Regions from separate parts of the Cohnella sp. GCM10020058 genome, predicted to be linked through region 2. Evidence: predicted binding sites of a transcription regulator. Region 2 holds the regulator's gene; each other region holds the start of a gene.
The links. The regulator LexA, encoded in region 2, represses DNA repair genes until DNA is damaged. The targets are predictions, from matches to a motif close to CGAACATATGTTCG.
Positions count from the first base shown of each region.

Region 1: the regulator LexA is predicted to act here: its motif matches at 2,251-2,264, upstream of ACFSR7_RS14045 (SPL family radical SAM protein).
Region 3: the regulator LexA is predicted to act here: its motif matches at 2,030-2,043, upstream of addB (helicase-exonuclease AddAB subunit AddB).

Region 1 covers NZ_JBHUJV010000008.1:376,492-380,657, reverse strand. The annotation lists gene ACFSR7_RS14055 (response regulator) at 64-723, shown strand; gene ACFSR7_RS14050 (AbrB family transcriptional regulator) at 773-1,903, shown strand; gene ACFSR7_RS14045 (SPL family radical SAM protein) at 2,304-3,317, shown strand; gene ACFSR7_RS14040 (DUF3298 and DUF4163 domain-containing protein) at 3,418-4,026, shown strand; gene ACFSR7_RS14035 (phosphodiester glycosidase family protein) at 4,162-4,166, opposite strand, start outside.
Region 2 covers NZ_JBHUJV010000013.1:198,395-202,560, reverse strand. The annotation lists gene ACFSR7_RS22355 (MerR family transcriptional regulator) at 19-438, shown strand; gene glnA (type I glutamate--ammonia ligase) at 472-1,800, shown strand; gene lexA (transcriptional repressor LexA) at 1,888-2,511, opposite strand; gene ACFSR7_RS22340 (LysM peptidoglycan-binding domain-containing protein) at 2,676-3,125, shown strand; gene ACFSR7_RS22335 (DUF896 domain-containing protein) at 3,286-3,483, shown strand; gene ACFSR7_RS22330 (hypothetical protein) at 3,606-4,124, shown strand.
Region 3 covers NZ_JBHUJV010000019.1:223,992-228,157, forward strand. The annotation lists gene ACFSR7_RS31635 (Na/Pi symporter) at 1-410, opposite strand, end outside; gene ACFSR7_RS31640 (class I SAM-dependent rRNA methyltransferase) at 550-1,965, shown strand; gene addB (helicase-exonuclease AddAB subunit AddB) at 2,125-4,166, shown strand, end outside.

The DNA.
Region 1 (4,166 bases), on a different contig from region 2:
CCGCGGGGGCTTCGATAAGGGTGAAATGTGCCTTATAATGAGGCTCAAAGGGAGTGAACGCGGGTGTATAGGATCTTAATCGCCGACGACCAGACGCTCATGCGTGATGGCCTGCAGACGATCATACAGCTCGAAAACGACATGGAGGTCGTCGGGACTGCCGAGAATGGCGAAGATGCTTGCGCGCTGGCGATTCGTCACAGGCCGGATCTGGTACTGATGGACATCCGCATGCCCGTGATGAACGGCATCGAGGCGGTCAAAAAGCTCCGGCAGGATGCTCCGGACGTCAGGGTTCTCATGCTGACCACCTTCGACGAGGATGACTACATTATCGAAGCACTCGCGAACGGCGCCGTCGGGTTCCTGCTCAAGGATATCCAGAGCGACAAGCTGCTCCAGGCGATTCGCGACGCGTCCCGCGGCGAGATGATGCTGCCCGCCGGGATCGCGGCCAAGCTGGCGGCACGCCTCTCTTCCCCGCATGCAGGCAAACCGTCGAGTTTGCGCGCACGCGGCCGGACGGACGGGCTCAAGTTCACGGACCGCGAGCTCAGCATTATTGCGCTGATGGTCGAGGGACGAACGAACCGCGAGATCGCCGGTCAGCTGTTTATGAGCGAAGGCACCGTTAAAAATTACGTCAGCACGATCTACGACAAGATCGGGACGAACGATCGCACGCAAGCGGTTATTTGGCTGAAAGAAATGGCCAACGGTTGAACCGGCCGAGCGGGATGCGACTGCGGCGTTCGTCAAGAAAGGAAAACGTATGAAATCCAACGTCCCACCTGCTGCCCCCGGCCGAACGGCGCGGGGGCTCATCGCGCTGATTACCGCACTGGCGGGCGGTACCCTGATGCATGTATTGAACTGGCCGCTGCCCTGGCTTCTCGGGCCGATGATCGGCGCATTGATCGGATCCTCGATTTGGAAGGGCAAGTATCACTGGCCGAGTCCCGTACGCAATGCAGGCATGATCGCCGTCGGGTATACGATCGGCTTGTCGCTCACCGGCGCCGCGCTGCGGGAGATGGGCGCGCAGCTGCCTACGATGCTGCTGATGACCGCGCTGCTGCTCCTGCTGTGCGCCACGCTCGCCGCCGTCGTTGCGAAGCTAGGCGGAATCCCTTATCTCACCGCGCTGATGGGCAGCATACCTGGTGGGCTCACGCAGGTACTCATTTTGGCGGAGGAGACCAAAGGCGTTAACTTGACCGTTGTCACGATTATCCAAGTCGTGCGACTGATGTTGATCGTGATCTGCATCCCGCTGCTGATCTTCAGCCCGATCTTCGGCTTTCAGGCCGGCGAAGCCGCAGGCGCGGTTGCGGCCCCTGGCGTGCATACGGATTGGGCCGGACTATGGCCGGCGCTTCCGATTTACGCGGCAGTGTGCACGTTGTTTGCAATCTTGGGCAACAAAGTCCGTTTCCCGACCGCTTTCCTGCTCGCTCCCGCGCTCGGTGCGGCGCTGCTTCAGGCGGCCGGCCTGCATGGACCTTCGCTGCCCGCGCCGATCATCGATGCGGCGCAGCTGGCCATCGGGACGTACGTCGGACTGCTGCTAAAGCCAGCGCAGCTCGAGCGTAAGCTGCGGACGTTAACGCTCGCGGCGCTGAGCGGAGTCGGCTTGCTTGTCTGCGCGATCGGCTTGAGCTTCCTGCTGACCAAGATCCATCCTTTATCGCTGCCCACAGCCTTGCTCAGTCTCGCGCCAGGCGGCATGGACCAAATGGGCATCGTCGCCCACGAGATCGGCGCGGATCTGTCGACCGTGGCGGGATACCAGCTTTTCCGCACGTTTTTTATTTTCTTCGCCGTCCCGCCGTTGCTCAGATGGATCATTCGACTCGCCTCACATCGCGCCAAGGACGACCAATCGGGGCAGAAGACGTCTTAGAGGCTTGCTTCCGGAAGCACTTTGCGGGCTGGCGAGCCTCCTGGCCGCAAGTGCTTTTCCTCGAAAGCACTCTGCGTCGGGACCCCCCACTCCGATCACAAGTGCTTTCCATCGAAAGCACGCTGCGTCGGGACACCTCACTCCGCTCACAAGTGCTTCCCCTCGAAAGCACTTTGCATCGGAATACCCCACTCCGTACACAAGTGCTTCCCTTCGAAAGCAAATTAACCCTCCTCTCCGCTCGCATATGTTCTTTTTCAAAAATCCGCATCTCCGCACTCCCCATACTGACCAACTGGTAACCATCCATTCTTTACTCCTCTCCCGAATTCTGTTATCCTAAAACAGGAACAAACGTTCTCCTTTCATTTAAAACACTTCCTCGGAGGAGGTCCCCAGGATGAATCCGACTCAATATTTGCCCATGCGGGCCAAGACGATCCTAAACGCGGTGACCGCCCACTCGATGCCCTTCGATTGGTCGATCAACCCGTATCGCGGCTGCCAACACGGGTGCAGCTTCTGCTACGCGCGAAGCACACACGCCTATCTCGGCGAGGCGGCGGACGACACGTTCCAGCATCGGATCTTCTACAAGGACGACGCGCCTGCCATCTTGCGCGCCCAGCTGCAGCGCATGCGCGCGCGGGGCAAGCTTCCGTCGCACGTCGCGATCGGCACCGCGACAGACCCTTACCAGCAGCTCGAGGCCAAGACCAAGCTGACGCGCGGATGCCTGGAGACGCTCGCCGAGTTCGGCGTAGGCGTCAGCATGACCACCCGCTCGCCGCTCGTGCTGCGGGATCTGGATCTGCTGCGCGAGCTGCCCGGCGCCTCGGTGAACATCAGCATCCATACGCTGGATGCCCGCATCTGGCGCACGTTTGAGCCGTCGACGCCGTCACCCGCGCGGCGTCTCGAATGCGCGCGCACGCTGAACGAGGCCGGCGTTCGCGTCCACGCCTTTGCTGCGCCGATTCTTCCGCTGCTTACCGACGGCGAATCCGACACCGAGGCGCTCGTCCAAGCGCTCGCAGACGCCGGCGTTCGCCATATGATGTCGTCGTTCCTGCGGCTGTCCACGCCGGAGGTCAAAAGCTGGTTTTTCTCGGTGCTGCGTACGGCCTACCCCGAGCTCGCCGAAGCTTACGGCAAGCTTTACTGGCATTCAGCGCGTCTCCCGGACAGCTACCGGCGGCCGGTCTACGCCCGAATCGCGGCGCAGATGAAGCGCCACGGCTTATCCGAGATTGGCGCACTGGAAGTGCCTAAGGGCGATGCCGCATATGCATTGGGCGCCGCTCCCTCCGCTGAACGAACAGCCTCGCCCTCTCGCCCGGAGACGACCGATTCGCCGTTCCCGAGCGTAGACGGCGCTTCGCCGTGCCACCCCGTGCAGTTGGCGCTTTTCTGACTAAAGGACCGCGCCTCCAACATCCGTGCCCGGCACCCCCACTTCCCCCGGCGCATAAGCTGTGAAGACAATCGCCTAGCGCAGGCAAAGGGGAATGAAAATGAACGTACAGACCTTAATGCTTCCGATCTCGATCGAGCGGACCGCGAAGCCCCCGCTCAAGCTCAGCACGCCCGTCATTACGGGCGGCACGGGCGAGGAAGCCCGCAAGACTATGAACGAGGCGATCAAGCGGGAAGAAGCTTCGCTGATGTCCACCCAAGGCTATCCGTCTCCCGACGTACAGGAGATGGACGGCACGTTCGAGTTGAAGACGAACCAGCGCGGCGTCCTCAGCCTATCGCTGCTTAATTATGTGTTCACGGGCGGCGCGCACGGCAATACGATTCAAAAGTCGCTGACCTTTGACGCGGACACGGGCCGTTCATACAAGCTTAAAGACTTGTTCAAAAAAGGCGCCGACTACGAAAAGAAGCTCAATGCGCTCATCGAAGCCCAGATCAAGGCGCGCAAGCTCCCGCTGCTGTCCTCCTATCCGGGGATCGCGCCGGACCAGGATTACTACATCGCGGACAAAGCGCTCGTCATTTATTTTCAGCTCTACGATCTGGTCCCTTACGCCTGGGGCTTTCCCTACTTCCCGATCTCCGTCTACGCCATCCAGGACATCATCGACGAGGACGGACCGCTCGGCGCCATGATGTATTGAGACCAATCGGCAGACATCCCGCCGCGAAAAAAGGAAGGCCGCCTTCGCCGCGGATGCGGTTCGGCAGCCTTCCTTTCAAAGCTGTCCGGCGCAATAGCCGCCCCCAACATCACGAGGCTTGTATGCGCCGATCCATTACC
Region 2 (4,166 bases):
ATGGAAGGTTGATATGTTATGGCTGGCGACGAAATACGCAGAAATATGGCGCTGTTCCCGATTGGCATTGTCATGAAGCTGACCGATCTGACTGCCCGGCAAATACGATATTACGAACAACACGAATTAATTCAACCCGCCCGGACCGCGGGCAATCAGCGGCTTTTTTCGTTTAACGACGTCGAGCGTCTGCTCGAGATCAAGGCGCTGATCGAAAAGGGCGTCAACATCGCCGGCATCAAGCAGGTGATGAACCCGGTCGGAGAGAGCGCGGATGACGGAACGATTATCAACGAGCTGTCCGAGGTCAAGCGACGCGAGATGTCCGAATCTCAGCTTCACCGCATGCTCAAGCAGCAGATCATGTCGGGCAACAAGCGCCCGGGCCAAGTATCGCTCATCCAGGGCGAGCTGTCCCGCTTTTACAAGAACAAGTAGCTGTACCTACAACGACCATACTAGGAGGCTGTCATGAGCTACTCGCGCGAGGATATCATTCGGATTGCCAAGGAAGAGAACGTACGTTTTATTCGTTTGCAATTTACCGATCTGATGGGCATCATCAAAAACGTGGAAATCCCCGTAAGCCAGCTCCAAAAGGCGTTGGACAACAAAATGATGTTCGACGGTTCCTCCATCGAAGGCTACGTTCGGATCGAGGAGTCCGACATGTATCTGTATCCGGATCTCGATACATGGGTCGTTTTCCCGTGGGTCACGGAAGACCGCGTCGCGCGCCTGATCTGCGACGTCTATATGCCTGACGGCACGCCGTTCGCGGGCGATCCGCGCGGCATCTTGAAGCGTGCGCTCGAGGAAGCGGAGGAGCTTGGCTATACGTCGTTTAATGTCGGCCCGGAGCCCGAGTTTTTCCTGTTCCAGACCGACGAGAAGGGCAATCCGACGACAGAGCTTAACGACCAAGGCGGATACTTCGACCTTGCGCCGACCGATCTGGGCGAAAACTGCCGTCGCGATATCGTGCTTATGCTCGAGGAAATGGGCTTCGAGATCGAAGCTTCGCACCACGAGGTCGCACCCGGGCAGCACGAGATCGACTTCAAATATGCGGACGCCATCAAGGCGGCCGACCAAATCCAGACGTTTAAGCTCGTCGTCAAGACGATCGCACGCAAGCACGGACTGCACGCGACGTTTATGCCGAAGCCGCTGTACGGCATGAACGGTTCGGGCATGCACTGCCATCAGTCGCTGTTCAAGGGCTCGGAAAATGCGTTCTACGATGCGAACGACCGTCTGGGCCTCAGCACGGTGGCGCGTCACTATATGGCGGGAATCCTGCAGCATGCGCGGGGCATGGCGGCCATCACGAATCCGACCGTCAATTCGTTCAAGCGGCTCGTTCCCGGCTATGAAGCGCCATGTTATGTCGCCTGGTCGGCGAGCAACCGCAGTCCGATGATCCGTATTCCGGCGTCCCGCGGCCTCAGCACGCGCGTCGAAGTCCGCAATCCGGACCCGGCTGCCAATCCGTACCTGGCGCTTGCAGTCATGCTGAAGGCCGGCCTCGACGGCATTCGCAACAAGACGGCGCTGCCTGCGCCGGTCGACCGCAATATATATGTGATGAGCGAAGAAGAGCGCATCGACGCAGGCATTCCAAGCCTCCCGCTGAATCTTCGCGAAGCATTGTCCGAGATGCTGCGCGATGAGATCGTATGCGATGCGCTCGGCGATCACGCGCTGACGCATTTCTATGAAATGAAGGAAATCGAATACGACATCTATCGCACCCAGGTCCACCAATGGGAGCGGGATCAATATTTGACGACTTATTAATACTCGGCAACAACAAAGAATCCTCGGCGATCGCTTCGCGATCCCGAGGATTCTTTGTTGTTGATGTCGAATGAAGGAATAAAACGATTATCGAATGCTGCGGATTAAACCGATGACTTTGCCCAAAATGCTCACGTTATTCAAGCGCAAGGGCTCCATCGTCGTATTCTCCGGTTGAAGGCGGATGTGGTCGCGCTCCTTGTAGAACGTCTTGACCGTCGCTTCGTCTTCCTCGGTCATGGCGACGACGATATCGCCGTTGGTAGCCGTCTGCTGCTGGCGCACGATAACGTAGTCGCCGCTATGAATGCCGGCGTCGATCATGCTGTCGCCTCTGACGGAGAGCATGAACACCGTCTGCTCGCCGACCATCTGGGCGGGAAGCGGGAAGTATTCCTCGATATTCTCCGTTGCGGTGATCGGCACGCCCGCCGTGACCTTGCCCACAAGCGGAACCTGACGAATGGACTGCGCGAACTGAACGACAGGATCCTGCTCGCCGTCCGTAATCTCGATCGCGCGCGGCTTGGTCGGATCGCGGCGAATGAGGCCTTTCTTTTCGAGACGGTCTAGATGGCCATGCACGGTAGAGCTCGAAGCGAGTCCGACGGCTTCGCCGATCTCGCGCACGGATGGGGGATAACCCTTGTCCTTGACTTCATTCTTAATAAATTCCAATATGGCGGATTGACGGTTGGACATCTTCGACACCTCGAAGCCCTCCTACTGACTTGAAAATTCATATGACAAATTATAACACAGAACCGGAGTTCGTACAAACATTCGTTCTTAGGGAACTTGCGTTCGCAAAATCGTTGACTCAAACATATGTTCGTGGTATTCTCGTATCAGAACAAACGTTTGGGGTGGATGAGATGGTACAAGTACAGCTGCTCGGTTCGGATTCGCTGAAGGCTAATGATTATACATATATGAAGAGGGATAGCGGGGAGGGGCGAGCTTCCGCTTCGACCGCGCGAGTCGAGCGCACGGCATTGGCGATCACTTTTCAATCGATCGTCTCCTTTAAGGGACTGCGGCTGTTTTTGATTCCGATTGTCGCACTGCTGATCTATGCGGGACTGTCCATGATGACTGCATCAGCCGAGCCCGATTCCGTCCGTCCGGCTGCCGCAACGGAAGCGACCGTGACCGTAGACAGCGGAGATACGCTTTGGGCGATTGCCGAGGGTGCCAAGCCTGCCGGCATGAAGACGATCGCGGCCGTGCACCTGATCATGAAGCGCAACGGACTGACGTCATCCACCATTGCTTCCGGTCAACGCTTGGTCCTTCCGGCCAAGCTGTCCGATAAAGTCGAATAGGAACGCACGTTCTTATCCCTTCGATATTCGCATTACGAATCTTTCTTGAATAGACTATCCTTAATCGACCGATGCATATCGGTCTTTTTGCTTTAGCCTCGCCTTGACATTCCCCTTGCGATATTGTCAAATTAGAAGAGGCAACACGGGAGGTGACCCTATGGAATTCGACAAACTGATCGCTCGGATTAACGAGTTGGCACATAAACACAAAACGATCGGATTAACCGAGGAAGAGACTTTGGAGCGACAAAAGCTGCGCAAGCTTTATCTGGACAACTTCAAACGAAACTTCAGGCAACAGCTCGATCAGATCGAGTGGACGGACGAACCGCCCGAAAATACGATCAAGCATTGATACGCCCGTTTGCAGATTCCGATATTTAACGTCGTGAAAGATGGCATGATCGGTCTTATTCATGCGGCAACGCGGCGAAGCCGGCTTAAAGCCGGCTTTGCCTATACATAGGAGGGTATCCAGTGTCACGTTCATGGGAACGCGCCGTACAGCGCAATTCGAAGCAAATCAACAAACGCCGCAAAAAAGAGGGGAAGCAGAGTTTGTCCGCTCCTTCGGTGCAGATCGACCGGTTCAAAGGGCGAAGCTTCATTATGCCTTTCACGCTCGTGCTTCTGATCGTGTTCTATATTCTATTGTTTAAGCCTTGGTCCGCGAGCTTTGAACAGAGCGCCGGCATGTTCTGGGCAACAGTAGGCTGTTATGTGCTGCTCGCCGTATTTTACTTCCTCCGTCGGCCTTATTTAGCCGTCTCGAAGGACAGGCTGGAGACGCGCAAATTTGCGGGATACAAGACCCTTAAGCCGCTCGAGATTCGCAAAATCGTCCAGATGCCTGGCTATATCGTCGTAGAGACGATCAAAGGCGGCAACTGGGTGTTCACCAAGCTGATGAACCGGTATCCGCTGGATGCAATGTCCGTTCGGCTCAAGGAGTTTGCTGGACAGCATCAGATCGAGTGGGAAAACCGTGCTAAATAAGCCACGGACATTCGCTTTTCTATAAGTACGTTTCTACGGTTA
Region 3 (4,166 bases), on a different contig from region 2:
GGCAGCGGCGGCAGTGCCCGCCACTCCCCGGACATCAGGGACAGCAGCCACAGGCCGGTCCCGGCGCCCAGCAGAGGCAAGCCGTAGCGGTGGAGCGCAAGGCTCATGAGCTCCGTCGTCAGGCAGGTGCCGACGTTGGTGCCGAGCAGGATGCCGAAGCAGCGCGCGAACGGCAGGATGCCGCTGTTGACGAGACTGATCGTGAGCAGCGTGACGGCGGTGCCGCTTTGCAGCAGCGCGCTCGATGCCGTGCCGAGAGCAAAGCCCCGGAGCGGCGTCGACGTGGAGCGCGCGACGGCGAGCGTCATGCGGTCTCCGGCCCAGCTTGCGAGCGCGGCCTCCATTACCTTCATGCCGGACAGCAGCAGCGCCAACCCGACGATCGACAGCGAGATTAAATATAGCAGCATACAATCGTTTCTCCTTTGGGATACATAGCCGCGGACGACGAGGACGACAAGGACGACAGGGAAGACAGGCTCGACCTGTCCCGTCTGGACCATCGTATGCGGCAATCGTACAAGACATGATAGAGAAAGGAATGAGCGCATGCCGACCGACAACAAGCCTTTTGCCGTGCTGAACCGCTCGCGCCGCCCGAGACTGGAGCTCGGGCACCCCTGGATTTTTGCCAATGAGATCGAGCGTACCGAAGGCGAGCCCGAGCCGGGCGGTCTGCTGGAGGTTCGCGACCACCGGGGGCAATTTCTGGCGACCGGCTACTGGAACCCCGCTTCGCAGATCGCGATCCGGATCGTGGCTTACGGGCCGCTGGACGCGATGGACAAAGCCTTCTTCGACGCGCGCTTCCGCGCATGCCTGGACTACCGCGAGCGGTTCGCGCCCGAGGACGAGTCGTGCAGGCTCGTATTCGGCGAAGCCGACTTTCTGCCGGGGCTCGTCGTCGACCGGTTCGACGGCGTTCTCGTCGTTCAGGTGCTGACGCTTGGCATGGACCGTGCCCGGGACGCGTGGTTGCCGGCGCTGGTGCGCGTGTTCGCCCCAAAGGGCGTCTACGAGCGCAGCGACGTCGGCGTACGCACGCTTGAAGGGCTCGAGGAGCGCACGGGCGTCCTGTACGGCGATTGCCCGCGTTACCTGCAGATCGTGGAGAACGGTCTGTCCGTCCAGGTCGATATCGAGGGCGGCCAGAAGACGGGCTACTTCTTCGATCAGCGGGAAAACCGCGCTGCGATCGAGCCGCTGATGAAGGGCTGGGGCAAACGAAGCGGCATCGCCGTCGAGGAGCGCGCCACCGAAGAGGGCGTAAGGCCCGTACCCGTAAATGCCAACGGCAGCATCGTCACGTTCCCGTACTGGGACGGCGCCACCGTGCTGGAGTGTTTTGCGCATACAGGCAGCTTCACGCTTCACGCCTGCAAGTATGGCGCCAAGCGCGTCACGTGCCTCGATATTTCGGAGCATGGCATCGATACCGCGAGGACGAACGTTGCGCGCAACGGTTTCGAGGACCGCGTCGAATTCGTCGTCGCCGATGCGTTCGAGTATTTGCGCGAGCAGGTCAAGGGACGCGAGGAAAGGGCGGCGAGAGCCGGCTCGGCGGAGGGGGCTGCCAAAGGCGGCAAGCCTGCGGCTAAGGTCGACACCTCCAAGCCGCTGACCAAGCAGGGGCGCACATGGGATGTCATCATCCTCGATCCGCCGGCGTTCGCCAAGACGAAGCGCGCCGTGCCGGGCGCGATCCGCGGCTACAAGGATATCAACCTGCAGGCCATGAAGCTGATCAACGAGGGCGGATATCTGGTCACGGCGAGCTGCTCTTACCATGTCCGGCCCGAGCTGTTCATGGAAACGCTGCTCGAAGCGGCGCGCGATGCGGGCAAGGTGCTGCGGCGCATCGTCTGGACCGGCGCCGGGCGCGATCATCCGCAACTGGTCGGCGTCGAAGAAGGCCATTACCTGAAATTCGGCATTTTCGAAGTCAGGAGCCGCAAAGAGCTGTGATCGCATGATCGTCGGCCGTCCGTCCCGCCTTCGCGCGGAGCGGACGGCCCGTTTTTTTTCGGTGCGAACGTCTGTGCGGGTACGGGTGTGGTACAATGATCGCTAGAATGAAATGAAACGGAACGGTATGAAACGGTAAGGGAAATGGAGGCACAGGCCATGAAGCTGAGATTGATCGCGGGCCGCTCGGGCAGCGGCAAGTCGCATCTGATCAAGACGGAGATCGCCGAACGGATCGCGCAGGATCCTGCGGGTCCGCCGCTTCTGTTGATCGTGCCCGAGCAGGCGACCTTCCAGACCGAGTATGCGCTGGCTTCCGCCCCGGGCTCGCGGGGATTTATGCGCCTGCAGGTACTGAGCTTCAGGCGGCTGGCGTTTCGCGTCATGCAGGAGACGGGAGGCGCGGCCGTCGTTCCGATCGCGGATAACGGGAAGACGATGCTGATTCACAAGGCGCTCGTCCGCCGTCAGGCGCAGCTTAAGCTGTATCGCAGCGGCGCAGGCGGAGCCGGGCTGGCCGAGCGGATCGGCGAGCTGCTCACGGAATGGAAGCGATACGGCACGGACCCTTTTGCCATCAGCTCCGTGCCGCTATCCGGACGCGGCGGCAAAGACGGCGGCGGACCGTCCGGCGCCGCGGAGCAGGCGGCCGCTGCCGCAGAAAGCCTGCTGTCGGACAAGCTGCATGACCTTTCCCTGCTGTACGAGGACGTGGAGCGCGAATTGGCGGGGCATTATCTCGACGGGGAGGATTCGCTCGACTTTTTGGTCCGTGGAGCGCCAGCGTCGACGCTGCTTCAGGACGCGGAGGTTTGGCTGGACGGCTTCCACGGCTTTACGCCCAAGGAATATGCGGTCATTGAGGCGCTACTGAGCCGATGCACGCGCGTATCCGCCGCGCTTTGCGTGGACCGCCCTTATAGAGCCGGCGAACGCCCGGACGAGCTGGATCTGTTCCATCAGACCGCGGACACGTCCGCGCGTCTCTGCGCGACGGCCGAGGCCGCGGGAGCGGAGCTCGAGCCTCCTGTTTTATTGCGTCCGACCGTGGCGCCGCGCTTTGTTGACTGTCCGATGCTGGCGCATCTGGAGCAGGCAATGGACGGCCGCCATCGCTGGTCCGGCGGAGAAGCCCAACTGCAGCCGGACCACCCGCGCTGCGGCTTGTCGATCCGCGAGGCGGCCAGCCGGAGAGCCGAAGCCGAGGCGGCGGCGAGAGACATGCTGCGCCGCGTACGCGAGGACGGCATGCGCTGGCGCGAGATGAGCGTATTCGCTCGTAATCTGGCGGATTACGGCGAGGTGCTGGCTTCCGTTTTCGACGATTACGGCATCCCGTACTTTCTGGACGGCAAGGCAAGCGGTTCGCAGCATCCGCTCGTGGAGTTCGTTCGCTCGGCGCTGGAATGCGTGATCGGCGGCTGGCGCTACGAGGCGTTTTTCCGCTGCGCGAAGACGGACCTGCTTCATCCGCAGGGCGGCACCGTCGCGCGGGAGTCGGTCGATGCGCTCGAGAACTACGTCCTGGCGGCCGGCATCGACGGCTGGCGCTGGCATGACGACCGCAGCTGGTATTCGTTGTCCGCCCGCGACCTGGAGGCCGAGGAAGAGGACGAAGACGGGGCTGTGCGAGGCGGGCCTAGGATGCAGGCGATCCGCGCGACCCGGGATGCGCTGCTCGCGCCGCTTAGGACATTCGAATCGCGCTTCAAGCGGTCCAAGACGCTGGCCGACTTAAGCCGCGCGCTTTTCCTGCTGCTGGAAGAAACGGCCGCGCCGGATCGGCTGGAGCTGTGGAGCAGGCAAGACGAGCTGGCCGGCGAGCCGCTGCGTTCCCGCATGCATCGTCAGCTTTGGGACGGCGCGATGGGGCTCCTCGATCAGCTCGTGGAGCTGACGGGGGACGAGCCGGCGGATCCGGCATTGTTCGCGGGCATGATCGACGCGGGACTGGAGTCGATCCGCCTCGGCGTCGTGCCGCCTTCGCTCGACCGCGTCCTGATCGGGACGCCGGAGCGTACGCGCACGGACCGCGTATCCGTCCTGTATCTGCTGGGCGTGAACGAGGGCGTTTTGCCAAGGGCGATCAAGGACGACGGTCTTCTGAACGAGGAAGAACGCGTCAGACTGGCCGAATCGGGCATCGCCATGGCCCCGGGCGCCAGGCGCCGGCTGCTGGACGAGGAGTTTCTCGCTTACCT